DNA from 4 places in the Desulfosporosinus acidiphilus SJ4 genome. Region 3 is predicted to be linked to each of the others. Evidence: riboswitches for the same ligand, from Rfam matches in the RefSeq annotation. Region 3 holds a riboswitch; each other region holds the start of a gene.
What was found. Region 3 has a riboswitch for cobalamin ahead of DESACI_RS24940 (HoxN/HupN/NixA family nickel/cobalt transporter). Riboswitches for the same ligand answer to the same signal wherever they lie in the genome.
Positions count from the first base shown of each region.

Region 1: another riboswitch for cobalamin. It lies ahead of thiC (phosphomethylpyrimidine synthase ThiC); the one in region 3 lies ahead of DESACI_RS24940 (HoxN/HupN/NixA family nickel/cobalt transporter).
Region 2: another riboswitch for cobalamin. It lies ahead of DESACI_RS11550 (AIR synthase family protein); the one in region 3 lies ahead of DESACI_RS24940 (HoxN/HupN/NixA family nickel/cobalt transporter).
Region 4: another riboswitch for cobalamin. It lies ahead of DESACI_RS16255 (ABC transporter ATP-binding protein); the one in region 3 lies ahead of DESACI_RS24940 (HoxN/HupN/NixA family nickel/cobalt transporter).

Region 1 covers NC_018068.1:2,615,689-2,619,203, forward strand. The annotation lists gene DESACI_RS11940 (NAD(P)H-binding protein) at 1-329, opposite strand, end outside; gene DESACI_RS11945 (TetR/AcrR family transcriptional regulator) at 476-1,036, shown strand; cobalamin riboswitch at 1,162-1,334, shown strand; gene thiC (phosphomethylpyrimidine synthase ThiC) at 1,680-2,978, shown strand; gene bzaB (B12 lower ligand biosynthesis ThiC-like protein BzaB) at 2,998-3,515, shown strand, end outside.
Region 2 covers NC_018068.1:2,532,569-2,536,083, reverse strand. The annotation lists gene DESACI_RS11560 (ABC transporter ATP-binding protein) at 1-734, opposite strand, end outside; gene DESACI_RS11555 (ECF transporter S component) at 761-1,279, opposite strand; gene DESACI_RS11550 (AIR synthase family protein) at 1,496-2,239, opposite strand; cobalamin riboswitch at 2,336-2,512, opposite strand; gene DESACI_RS11545 (spore coat protein) at 2,694-3,260, shown strand; gene DESACI_RS11540 (MFS transporter) at 3,361-3,515, opposite strand, start outside.
Region 3 covers NC_018068.1:4,102,529-4,106,043, reverse strand. The annotation lists gene DESACI_RS25000 (putative mercuric transport protein) at 1-36, shown strand, start outside; gene DESACI_RS23180 (rhodanese-like domain-containing protein) at 94-495, shown strand; gene DESACI_RS18840 (hypothetical protein) at 593-841, opposite strand; gene DESACI_RS24940 (HoxN/HupN/NixA family nickel/cobalt transporter) at 1,093-1,344, opposite strand; cobalamin riboswitch at 1,553-1,742, opposite strand; gene DESACI_RS18835 (hypothetical protein) at 1,982-2,422, shown strand; gene DESACI_RS18830 (SHOCT domain-containing protein) at 2,466-2,687, shown strand; gene DESACI_RS18825 (SHOCT domain-containing protein) at 2,783-3,073, shown strand; gene lgt (prolipoprotein diacylglyceryl transferase) at 3,157-3,515, shown strand, end outside.
Region 4 covers NC_018068.1:3,553,381-3,556,895, forward strand. The annotation lists gene DESACI_RS16250 (energy-coupling factor transporter transmembrane component T family protein) at 1-611, opposite strand, end outside; gene DESACI_RS16255 (ABC transporter ATP-binding protein) at 583-2,127, opposite strand; cobalamin riboswitch at 2,210-2,385, opposite strand; gene cobT (nicotinate-nucleotide--dimethylbenzimidazole phosphoribosyltransferase) at 2,417-3,515, opposite strand, start outside.

The DNA.
Region 1 (3,515 bases), 1.5 Mb from region 3:
CTGAGGTTTACGACATTTTTAACGCCTGAGCTTTGCACGGCGGTCTTATAATTTTCAGAAAGCTCTATGGCGGCCTGCCACATGTCAGCGCCTGACATCGGGTTGATGCCTGAAATCATGAGGTAAACAACGTCGCTGCCTTGGAATGTTGTGGTGAGGAAGTCGACGTCGCGGTTTGAACCGACAGCAGCTTCGGCTCCGAGGGCATGGATAGCGGCGATTCGGTCTTGCGAGCTAGTAATGACGGTGACATCATGTCCGTCAGCGATCAGGCGTGGAAGATAGTTGCGATTGATATTGCCGAGTGAGCCCAGAACTGTAATTTTCATTGTGTTTTAACCTTCTTTTTGATAAAATAATGTCACAAACTGACATTGAAATCATTATACCTTTGCAGAATTTTGTTGTCAATAAAAAATGTCAGACACTGACAAATATGTGGTGCTATCAAATTTAAAAAATAGGAATGAGCAAAATGAAAAGTAAAGAGAAATTGCAGTTAGCAGCCGCACAATTATTTATGAAAAATGGCTATGAAAACACGACAGTGCAGGAGATTGCGAGTCTAGCAGGTGTGACGGAGCGAACATTTTTTCGGCAGTTTAAGGACAAATCGGACGTGCTTTTTGACTCGAGCAATACGTTGGGGCAACGGGTCGCGGCTTTTATCACTGACAATTTTGAGGTCGAGCGAAAGCCCCTGAAGCTTGCAGTTGGCGGTTTTGCGACGATTTCTGAGTTTTTTGATGGTTCGCGGGAGCGTGTATTGGCACGGAATCAAATTATTCAAAGCAACCCTGATTTGCAGGAACGTGAGCTGTTGAAAAGGCAGGTGCTAATTGAGTCTGTCATAAACGCTTTGTCTGTCAAATATGATATTGAACTGTCAGAGCTTGCCGCACGATTTTCGGTTGAAATATTTCACATCGCATTTAAAAAATGGATCAAAAGTGACGAGAAAAGCTTTGCCGAGCAAGTACTCGATGTTTATGCGCTGTATGAAAAACTAATCACCTCACCTGTTTCGCTTGGCTAACCTTCAAGAGGAAATAGCCGCTTTTGGAGATGGAGTTCGAGTGAGTAGATTACGAGGAAGGGATGAAAGCAACATTTTGAGCTTGTTGCTTGACATATTCTATATTCTCAAGTAATATTAGCTTAATTTAACAAGATTTTACAGGTGCCCAATGTGGGAGAATAGGGAACCGGGTGAAAGTCCCGGACGGACCCGCCACTGTAAAGGGGAGCTATTGTCATTACCACTCTGTAAGGAGGAAGGAGGCAAGGAGGCTATGAACCTAAGTCAGGAGACCTGCCTGTAAAATACTTAGTATCGACTTCGTGTCTAAGTCGATTTAGGTGAGGATGATGGAAAAATCCGCACTCATAATGAGTTGCGGGTTTTTTGTTTTTATTTTAAGTTACTAGTTTCGTGGGAGGAGGGGGCAGATGTTCCCATGGGAATTTCCTGAGGGAGATGTAGCTATAGGTCAGTCGCAGAAGTTCATAATGGGAGCATAACCAATGTATGTCAATTGAAAAAGCGTTTGCACAAAATGGACTTTAGTAAACCCGGATGGCCATGAAGTCTATTTATAACAAGATACACAAGGAGCTAGCAATTCTATAAAAACAAGAGGAAAACCAAGAGAAATTAAATTCATATAGGGAGGATAATGATGAGTTTGTTAACGAAAGCATTGGAAGGAATAATTACACCTGAAATGGATCAGGTGGCAGCCCAGGAGAACGTCTCACCGGAATTTATTAGGCAGGGAGTTGCCGCTGGCAGAATAGTAATCCCTTGTAATTTTCATCATAAGACTATTGTTCCTATAGGGATAGGAAATGGGCTGCGTACAAAGGTCAGTGCCAGTATCGGTCTTTACGGTAATAATGCTGTAATCGACGAAGAAGTTAAAAAGATCAAAACAGCGTTAACAGCAGGCACGGATGCTCTAATGGATTTAAGCGTTAGCGGTGATATCGACACGATGCGTAAAGAGACACTAAATTCTGCTTCCGTTCCAGTTGGTACACTGCCGGTTTATCAGGCAATCGCTGAAGCAGGAGAAAAGTACGGTTCGAGTGTGAAAATGGATGCCGAGGAAATGTTTGAGGTCATTGAACGTCATGCTGCCGATGGTGTTGACTTCTTAGCTTTACACTGTGCAACAACCATGGATGTTGTGGAACGAGCAAAGAAAGAAGGGCGTATTGACCCACTAGTAAGTTATGGAGGTGTTCACCTAATTGGTTGGATGATCGCCAATCAATGTGAAAATCCCCTTTACGAACAATATGATCGGGTATTGGAAATTGCCAGAAAATATAACGTTACCCTAAGCCTGGCAGACGGGATGAGGCCGGGTTGTCTGGCTGATTCTTTGGACGGAGCGCAGGTTCAGGAACTGGTAATCCTGGGAGAACTGGTCAGACGGGCTCGGGAAGGGGGGGTTCAAATCATGATTAAAGGACCTGGACATATGCCCCTTGATCATGTAAAGGCGACGGTTACTTTGCAAAAGAGCCTTTGTAAGGGGGCCCCATATTTTGTTTTCGGGCCTTTGCTTACGGATATTGCTGCCGGTTATGACCATATTAATGCTGCAATCGGGGGTGCCATCAGTGCCTGGGCCGGTGCGGAATTTCTCTGCTATGTAACTCCTGCTGAACATATTGGCGTTCCCAGTATTGATCAGGTACGGGAGGGAGTCATAGCTGCCCGTATCGCTGCACATGCCGGAGACCTGGCCAAAGGGATGAAAGAAGCCCATCAATGGGATTTAGAAATGTCTATGGCTCGGAAAAACCTGAACTGGAAAAGACAACTGGAATTGGCCCTTGATCCGCAGAGAGCAAAAGAGATCAGGAAAACACGAAATAGCGGCGAATCTTCAGCTTGTGCCATGTGTGGAAAGTATTGTGCTATGGAAATTGTCGCAAAGTATCTGAACACAACAAAACATAGCTGTTAAGAAGGGAAAGGTAGATAAGATGACCCAGGTTTTAAAAGCACGTTCAGGAATCATTACTGAGGAAATGGAGGCCGTGGCAGCTGATGAGAATCTTGATGTAGAGTTTATCCGGCAGGGAATCGCAGAAGGGAGAATAGTTATTCCCAGAAACAAAAAACGGAAGGAATTTAAATACTGTGGGATTGGGGAAGGTTTAAGGATTAAGGTTAATGCCTTGATCGGTACCTCGAGCGACCGTGATGACATGGAAATAGAAGCACGCAAGGTTGCGATTGCGGAAGAAGCCGGCTGCGACAGTTTTATGGACTTAAGTACGGGAAAAGATATAGATGGGATGAGGAAGCAGTCCTTGTCCCTAGCTCATGTAGCGGTAGGCAGCACGATGATTTACCAAGCAGGTATCGAAGCGATTGAAAAATACGGCAGTGTTGTCAACATGAGAGAAGAGGATATTTTTGAGGTCGTTGAACGACAAGCGGCTGAAGGTCTGGATTTTATGGCGATTCATTGTGCTCTGAATATGGACGTTATCAAAAG
Region 2 (3,515 bases), 1.6 Mb from region 3:
TGTCCCTGATTTAAGACGATAATTTCATCCGCCCTGTTGATCACTTCTTCACCGGAGTGCACTGCCAATAGAATGGTCAAGGCATTTTTCCGGCGCAATTCATCGAGGGTTGCGAAAATCTCCAATTGACCCGCAGGATCAAGTTCTGACGTAGGCTCATCGAGCACTAATATCTCTGATTTCATCGCCAGAACCCCTGCAATCGCCAACCGCTGTTTCTCTCCGCCGGATAATTCCTCAGTCAAACGATGATTATATCCTTTAAGCCGAACCTTTTCTAAGGAGTGATCAACACGTTGTTGGATTTCTTCTAAGGGAACAGAAATGTTACGGGGACCAAAAGCCGTATCTTCTTCCACAGTACGGCCAAGAATTTGAGTTTCCGGGTCTTGGAGGACAAGCCCTAAAATTGTGGACATGAGCTGGACAGGAGTATTCCTCACGTTTCTGCCGGCCACTCGAACATCTCCGGTCAATTTTCCTTCAAAAAGCTGTGGTATTAAGCCGTTAAGGCATAAACTTAAGGTTGTTTTCCCGGCTCCGGTAGCTCCCATTAGGACAACGAACCGTCCTTTTTCAATGGTAAGGTTAATTCTCTGCAAACTTTCCTCGACAGAATTTGGATAATGATAAGAAACATTCCTTAGTTCGATGGCTTTATCATTTTCAGTATTAACTAAGGTTGAGTGGGTTGTTTGATTAGTTCCTGCCGCGTTGGTTGTTTCTATGGCCACAGTTTCTTCACTTTCCTCCTTTAATCCTAGATAAGCCGAGTCCCTTTGATTGCTTTATAGGCAATCGCCGAAATTATTACATTAAGGGCAGAACCGAGGACGAGAAAAGGAAGTAATCCGAGTACTCCACCCATTCCCATGATTGGCAGCATAGCAAAAGAAGATACAACTCCATTTAGTATTATTCCGGCAATGGCGGCAGGTATAAGGCCGAAAGTTTTATTCACCCAACGATAAGCCAAGGCCCATAAAGCCATCTGTACTGCAATATAAAGATGAACAGGGATTGTTAAAGGGAATCCAACTACAGCTGAAGTTAATAAGTGACCAAAAGCTATAACCACGGCTCCCTCAATTCCTCCAAAGGCTAGAGCACAGAAAAAACCAGGGGCTGAATCCATACCGATAGTTCCCACCGGACTTGGAATTTTAATTAGTGCACCCACATAACTCAAGGCTAAGAAAATAGCCATGACAGAAAGCCGTTTGACATTCCAGGCGGACAGCTTGACCTCTTTTGTTTCCATGTTGTTGATTTGACCCATTAATTTTTCCCCCTTAATATTTCATATGTTTTACATTAAACTTCATTTGTTTATAGAATTACATTCTAATTCTCATCTGTTAGTATTTTTATGCTTCATAATTTTGTGTTATAGTTTCAATGATTATTTCATCGATTCCTCCATCGATTCCTCATTTCACTATGTCATGCCCCATCTCCCCAGCTCTCTTATCTCCTCCGTTATATCCTTAGTTCATTAGATTAGTGCACCAATTTTATTAAGCTGTAATTGATCCCGGTTTAAAGAAAGTAAATTCTCTTTTGTTGATGAAGAAGCAGAGAAAACAAGACACGTGGATGGACCAGCGGATTTATTTAAGTCTAAAGAACAGGATTGATTAATTAACAACTTACTGTTATTATTTGAGGCTAACAGCTGGGCCTCTTTCAAAATTCCTTTTGACCCCACGGGTATAACGTCATGGATTCCAAGAACTTCTAAGAGCTTTTGCAGATCTGTAACCTGTACGATTTCTGGATCTTCCGGATTGCAAAGTTCAGAGCCGACTTTTGGCATACCAAGGCAGTAAACTTCATCTCCAATTTGTGAAGTTCCTACTCGCAGATGTTCTGTACGAACTGTGCCAATGACACTTATGCCGAGCCCAGTTTGTTGGGTCGGTATATTTTTTTCGGTGCTTACAGCCATCGAGAGGTTAAGCCCGGCAAAGTCTAACTCTTCTTTCACCCCCTTTAATAGTTCCTCACCCGTCGGAGAAGGTTCGTTAGAAATCGCCACAGTCATGATTTTCGGTACTGCGCCTACGGCTAGGACCTCCAGCAGGGCAACTCTGGTGGTCATTCTTCCAGTGACCGACCAAGATACTTTAACGACATCAAACTCTTTTAATCCGATTGCCCCGCAGGAATCACAAGATGCAATTAGATATTGCTCTGGATTTATCAAAACAGCTTCTATATCGCGACCCTGATATCCCAAACTTCTATCACTCCTTTCTCTTAGCAGAACAAAAAGTTCATAGTCAAAAGTCTGCTCCCTAGGAAACAGATTTTTGACCATGAACTTTGCCTTGATTCATGTTCTACATTATAGGCAGGTCTCCTGACTTAGAATCATCAACTTATACACCTTCCCGGTCACCCAGTGGCTTTATATAAGTCTCCTCATTTACAGTGGTGGGTCCGTCTGGGATTCTCACCCAGTTCCCTATTCTCCCTTTATTTAAAGGGCACCTCTAATGTCTGATTTTTAATTTAATTAATCGTATTTTAATCTATAAAAGCTTAGATTACAAGAGTTTTTTGAATCACCAAAATTAGAAACTGTGTAGGTCAAGGGTACAACCGACGGTTAAGCTGCGGTTAGCGAGAATAAAAGTTAGTCTTCTGAGCAATATAAAATGACAAAATACCAAAAGGAGGCTGCCATTATTATGAAATTAGCAAACAATGAAGCCCTGAATCTCAACGAATTAACACTGAGTTGTGTTAATTCAATTACAAATATGGCTTTCTTTCTTAGTCAGGTAAAAGACCCGGAATTAAGGTCCATTATTCAGGGACATTTTGATTACCACGTTAAGGATTATAACATTAAAGTTGAATATCTCAGCAGACCGGACGGTCCGACATCTACCCTCCAAGTTCCTCCCTTAAACAATACCCTGCCTAATTACACCGAATCACAAACAAACGTGCAATCGGTTACTCCAAGGACACAATTAACCGCGTTAAATGATAGAGAAATTGCTACATCCTATATGCTGACCTTAAAAAGAGCAGGTCGTGAATATGCATGGTCAGCCATGGAAGCAGGCAACCCTGGCTTAAGATCATTTTTAGAAGATGCTTTTAAAATGTCATCACATCACGCCTATGATGTTTGGCAGTGGATGGTTAAGAAAGGTTATTATCCTCTTGAAGCTGCTGATCAAACCACAATGAACATCCTTGGACAGTCTTATAATGTTGTCCAAGGTCCGGCTGCAACCTTACAATGAAAAATCATGGCACTCTCATTCGGGGAGTGCCATGATTTTTGGGTCCGGAAAGGATTAGGAAATTAATTCATTTCAGTTTCTTCTTAAATACCTTATGTGTTTACTTCACGGCACCCCCCCAGGCCCTGACATCCGGGAGGATAAAGGCAAGTCCAAGGCCCAGTACAGGAAGTAAGCTTATGATGTTCATAGTAAAGGGCAGGCCGAAACGATCAGCGATAGCTCCAAGTAATGTTACCCCGATAGAACCCATAC
Region 3 (3,515 bases):
TTCACGTATTCCCTCTTTTCTCTTGGCTTGTTATAAATGGCACTAACATCACTAAATAGCCAAAGACAACAATACTTTTAGGGAGCTGCAGATATGAAGAAAGTATTTTTTTCGGTCATATTGATTAGCCTATTATCACTGATAATAGCAGGGTGTGCCAACCAAAATACCAGTAATAATAGTAGTAATCAAGTAAAGTCCATCTCGGTTGCGGAATTAAAAAAACAATTAAATGATGGAATCGCTAATAATACGTTAATTGTTGATTTAAGAGAGCCTGTTTTATATAACAATGAACACATACCCGGTGCCATTCTGATACCATTTGCTGATTTTGAGAAGCAATATACTCAACTTGATAAAAATAAAAGGATCATCTTAGTCTGTCATACAGGGCCAATGGGGGACGCCTCTGGTCAGTTCCTCAAATCGAAGGGGTATGAACAAGTTCTAAATTTAGATGGCGGGATGCAAGCTTGGGATAAAAAATCGTGAGTTACAAAAAAATGGCAGCGTACAACGAGTTGATTTGTATGGCTGATAACGAGAAGTATATTTGAATAATTGTTGTTGAAAAAGAGTAGGCTTGAGCCTACTCTTTCCATGTAAAAGGCAGTTTCCTAATTTCGCCGGGGTTTTGGATATCAACTAAAGGATTCAGGGTAGCTTTAAATACTTGGTTCTGGGTCTCGGCATCGGACGCCTTACCAGTAACACGACCTAGTGGGAAATGAACATAAACAGTACGAGGAGGGGATACTTTTGCCGTAATCCCTTGCATCAGGGAAATACTAATCGTACTTAAGCCAATCTCTTCAAATTCACGCTGGATCAATCCCACGGATTGATGACATAGGGGTCAGCCAGGAGTTAGAACGACGGCATCCATTTTATGTAATATCTGGATAAAATAGTTCCAAATAGTTATAAATACAAGGAAACAAATCGTTTAGAGTCGATCCGTTTCCTTGTATTTATAAAGTAAAGCTTGCACAAGTTTATATTGGGTTACGTACCGTATATTGGTATCTATCTAAACTGGTGGTGATAAACAGAAAATGCCAAACTATTATCTTGCGTTAGGAGATTCTATTACAGCCGGGTACGGTGTCGGTAACCGGAATTTTGCCTACCAACTCCCATGGGGTCTTGGTTATGTTGAATCATTTTGCGAACTGTGTTATCAATAGCTGCAATGTGATCTGCATCAAAAGCTGACGTAAGCCCAGTGTGTACGATAAAAATCCAAATCCCAGTAATTGCGGATATTGTTATATATTTAGCAACATCATTGTTAGGCCTAAAAGATGTAGCCCAGTTACTGCCATACCATAACGCAGCCACTGAGGGCTACTTTTCTCTGCCTGAGTGATATCTTTCAACTTTTTCTTCCTCCTGATCCACTGTTTATGAAAAGAACGTTAACCAGATTCGGTTTAGGAATACAAAAATAAAAACCCTTCATCATAGAAGGGAAAAAGTTTAACATGTATCACACAACAAGAGTTGACCTATCGACACAAGTATACACCCCCTAACATTCCCGTAGGTAGCTTTCACCTTAGAATAAGCAGGTCTCCTGGCTTAAGATCATCATCAACTCACGTCTTCCCAGATGAATTCCAGTGACATGGTGTGAGTTGATTCCCTTTTACAGTGGCGGGTACCGTGTCAGCTTTCAACTGACTTTCCTTTTCAATTCCTTCCCTCAAGAAGGAATCACTTATTCTAAACTATTTAGTTTTTTCAATAATACCATGAGGTAAGTAAGTTGTATAGTGACCAATACGAGGATACATTAAAAATTGTAAACAAAGTTTGGCTAAGATGAGTGATACACCTCTAAATTCATGAGAAATTCACAACTTTTTCATGAGAAGATCGTATCCCTGAGTTACACTAAGGACATAGAAGATCAGTAAATTGAATGAAGCAAAGCTACAAAACTTCAAAATGAAGATTAAATTAGGGGGAATATATAATGAAAAAATTTGGTAAAAGGATCACTGCCATCTTAGGAACCGCAACGTTAGCAGTAGGGGTTATGGCTTTACCAGCTCTAGCAGGAACGACTTCTCAACAAGGCAGCGGATGGGTGGGTCAAATGCAAGGATTTATGCAGCAAACCTTTTCACAAGGTCAACATCAATCATTAATGAATTCGACGGCCATGCAAGATCTCTATAATTCAGCGGGGATGCAGAACGCCATGCAAACAGGAGATGTTAAGGCGATGCAAGGTCTTATGAATTCTGACCCTAATGTTAAGGCCCAAATTGGACAAGACAATCTTAATAAGATGAACCAATTTATGAGTCAATCAGAAGGAAACATGATGACCAATGGAAGTAGTGCTACCAGTTCTGGAATTACGATGATGAACGGAAATAGGAGTCTGAACAAGAGTGGCAATATGATGTAATTACCTAATTTAGCTTAATAACTAATGAGAGGGGGAATCACAAATGATGTTTGGTTTAATTATTCTAGTCTTTGTAGCGTATTATTTCTTTAACTCATCCAATGCCGGAGGGGCGTGTCGCACGAACCATGAATCTCAGTTGCATACTCCAATGGATATCTTAAATGATCGATATGCCCGGGGCGAGATTAATAGTGAGGACTATCATGAGAGAAAACAAGAATTGTCGGGACAAAAGCAGACTATATCTATTAAAAAGCTATAATTTAGTTCTTGGATTGATTTGAATAGAAATTAACTTTTGGTAAAGATTATTTTCTAGCTGTAATTTGTTAAAAATAATTTGAAGGAGGAATTTACATGATGGGTGGATGGGGAAATATGATGGGTGGTTGGGGAAACGGTGGATACGGATATGGCGGCTATGGAGGCGGCGGATATGGATGGATGGGAATGATCATGCCGCTTATCTTCGGAATAGGGATCATTCTATTGGGCATCTATTTGTTTCGTCGTAACACATCTCAAGTTCATACAGGTGGATTGGGTAGGCATAATAGTGGCTTAGACATCCTGCGTGAACGCTATGCACGTGGAGAGATCGATTCAGCGGAATATCAAATTCGCAAACAAGATTTAGAAGGGAAATAAGTATAAATTATATTTCAAAAGGGCAGTAGCTCAATAAAGGGTGAACTGCCCTTTAACATTTTTCTTAGGAGGGAAGGATAAAGTTGCGGCAAGTTTTATTCAGCATCGGTGGATTCCCTTTAAGATCCTATGGCGTAGTGGTTGTTTTGGCAATCATTATCGGTTTTGGGGTTGCTTATCATCTTGCTTCTTCGGAAAAAGAATATCGCCAACATCTCTTGGATTTGGTGGTCTACGCGGTGATTGGGTCAATTATCGGAGCACGCCTTTGGCAAGTCTTTTTCTACGAATGGGGTTATTATTCCCTCCATCTTGCCGAAATCTTTATGATATGGCTTGGAGGCATGGCAATTCAGGGAGCTTTGGTGGGGGCTTTTATTGTAGGATGGATTTACACTCGTAAGTATCAATTCGATTTTTGGAAAATGGCGGATATTGCTGC
Region 4 (3,515 bases), 550 kb from region 3:
AACTCCATAGCTAAGGCTATTTCCGTTGAACGACGAACGGCACGATATAAAAAAGGCAGGAAGGTTGGAATAATTGCTTTCAGGTCATCCCAAACGCTATCCATTTTAAGGCCCCGGGTTCGCTGGCTGTCGATGATCGACTGATATTCTTCTTTCATAAGGGGTAAAAAACGGGCGCCCAGTCCCACCAGCATGGCAAAACGATAGGGAATTTTAAATTTCACAAGCATCAGGGTAAAGTCTTGAGCTGAGGCGGAGGTAAAGAACTGCAGACTGGTATAGAAAATCAGGGTCGCTTTCAGTATGCCGGTAATCGCCAGCGGCAGAGCATCACTGTAGATTTTCAAGATGCCCCATTGATAGATCAAAGTACCCTCCCGGCAAAACAGTAACTGAATAATCAAGATCTGAAGTCCCAAAAGCAAAAGGATGATTACCATAGCCTTAGAGTGTTTAAATGAACCACTTAGAATTAACGAGGACGTAATACACACCAGTAACGTAATTCCTAATTGAGCAGCAGTTTGACTGAGCAGTGCAAAGTAAATCATCAAAATATACCAGACAAGCTTAGTGCGGGGATCAAACTTCGGAAGTGCCCGTGTCATCATAACCCTCCTTGAAAGTAACACTGTTTGGGAAATCCAGACCAATCGCCTTCAGTTCCTCACGATGTCGCTCTATGTCTTTTGTCTCAATATCCAGCCTGATGCGATGCTTATATAGGGCAACTAAGCGGTTTGAATAGTCTTTGGCCATGGCCAGATCATGGGTAATCAACAGAATGGTTTTGCCGTTGTTCGATAAGTCGTAGAGTTTCTCCATAATCATGTAACCTTGGTTCTCATCCAGTCCGGAGGTAGGTTCATCAGCAATAATGAACTCCGGCTCTCCGGCAAGTATCGATGCTAATGCCAAAAGTTGACGCTGACCACGGCTTAGACGCTGGGGATGCATTTCCTTGTATTCCGCCAGTCCTACGAATTGCAAACATTCATCAATTTTCTGATTGAGAAAGTCATTTCGTTCACCTCTTAACTTTAAGGAAAAACCCACCTCTTCCTCCAATGTGCTTGCAAAGATCTGATGGTCTGGGTTTTGAAATAAAAATCCGACACGAGCCAAAATCTTTCTCAGGTTCCTCTTAGCGATTTTCTGATCAAACAAGTGAATTTCACCCTTGGCAGGCTTCAGCAAACCAATCAGTAATTTCGCCAAGGTTGATTTTCCTGAACCATTCAAACCGACAACTGACACAAAATCACCTTTAAAAACTTCTAAATTAATATCTTCACAACCCGGTAGTTGATTATTATATTGATAGGAAACATCACTGATTTTAGCTATGCTCTCCTTGGGTTTATTACTGTTAAGAAAGAAATGCCTGCCAGTTCTGAGCATTTTTTTTCGGTACTTGATTTGGTCCCAGTAATATTCCCTGGGCGAGTATTCCTTTATAATTTCACCGTCTTTAAGAATCAAAACTCTGTTAGCGTAGTTAAGCACTTCTTCAATTCGGTCCATAACTAAGACTATCGTAAGATTTTGGGTTTGATTTAACTCTCCAAGCCGCTTATAGATCTCCTGACGGCCTTGTGGGTCCAGTTCAGCAGTCGGTTGATCAAGAATTAAAATCGGAACTTTGAGTGCTAATACCCCTGCTAAAACAATGCGTTGGGCCTGACCACCTGAAAGAGACGAAGTTTGTCTCTTTTCGTAACCCCCCAAACCCACAAACTCCAGCGTGTTTTTAACAACCTGATCAATTTGGTCACAAGGAAGTTCTTGATTTTCGAGTCCGAAGGCAACGTTCTCGTAGACATTCAAACTAATAATCTGATTATTGGGTTCCTGCATCATGAATCCCATATAATCCGACATTCTATTGAGAGGCATTTCTTTAATGTCTTGTCCCATAATTGTTACCGTTCCGGATAATTCCGCGTTATGGTAATGAGGAATCGCACCCGTCATGACGTGCAATAATGCTGATTTTCCCGAGGCCACCCCCCCGGTAATGACAATGAAATCTCCTTGATTAATTTCCAAATTAATGTTTTTAAGGACCAGACTCTCATTATTCGGAAACTTGAGTTTATCAATTTTAATTTTTGCTATGACATTCATGGCAATCTCCTGTAATTTTGAACTAAGATCTGATAGTACAAAAAAGTTCCAGCTTAATAAGCTAGAACTTTACCATTGTCCTCTTTGCATAATTCTATAGGCAGGTCTTCTGACTTATAGACTCCAAGGTACGCCTTCCCAGTCTCCCAGTGGCATATGTACATTTTCATCGTCTAATTACAGTGGTGGGTCCGTACCGAATTTTCATCGGTTTCCCTATTCTCCCTGTATTGGGGCACCTATAAAATCGTATTTAACTGTGCGTAGTCGGCATTTCTGTGGTTTATGATTAAAAGTCTCCTGTACTTACACCTGCTGATTCGAAGGTGGCCATTTCATCGGCGATCTTGAGAGCAGCTTCAACCATCGGAAACATGAGAGCAGCTCCTGTACCTTCACCTAATCTCATGTTAAAATCAAGCCTCGGTTTGAGGCCAAGTTGCTTGAGGGCTATCCGGTGACCTTGTTCTTCTGAATTGTGGGAAGAAATCATATAGAGAGCTGAGAGAGGAGCAATCTGAGCTGCTGTAAGTGCGGCAGCAGTTGAGATAATACCGTCGAGAATAATGGGTACATGCTGGTAGGCCGCTTCCAGGATTGCACCTGCCAGTGCAGCAATTTCCAATCCACCGATTTTGGCAAGGGTATCGAGAGGGTCAGCAAGGTCAGGCTCATTTACCCGAATCGCCAGCTTGATTACATCTTGTTTATGCTTTAAGGCGTCATCCTTTAATCCAGTGCCGCGCCCTGTAACTTCCTCAACCGTATGGCCTGTAAAAGCTGAAATTAAAGCAGCGCTGGGAGTTGTATTGCCGATACCAACTTCACCTGTTGCCAATAAATTGATTCCAGAGTCAATTGCCTCTGCAGCAACTTTTGCACCGGTGAGAAGAGCGAGAAGAGCCTCTTGCTTTGTCATTGCCGGGCCATGGGCTATATTTCCTGTTCCGTTTTTGACACGGTTGGCCATAAGTTCAGGGGGATCTAAGGGTAAGGCAATGCCTATGTCGGTACAGATAACTTTAGCTCCGCTATTTCGAGCAAGGACATTGATACCTGCCTCGCCATTTAAGTAAGAATAGAACATTTGTGCAGTAATTTCTTGAGGGGCAGCACTGACTCCTTCAGCTACAACTCCATGATCTCCGGCCATAAGAAGTACTGCTTTTCCCTTGATTTCCGGTTGAGAAGTGCGTTGGATTCCTGCAAGTTGTTGGGAAATATCCTCCAAGACACCTAAACTCCTAAGAGGCTTTATCTTAGCATCCAGTCGTTTTTGCATGCCTGAGATAGACTCTTGATCGAGTTTTTCAATTCCATTCGTAAGCTCTTGTAAAGCAGCCTCAAGTTGTTGGATATCCGCTTTTTTGAGATTGTCAAGGCCATGA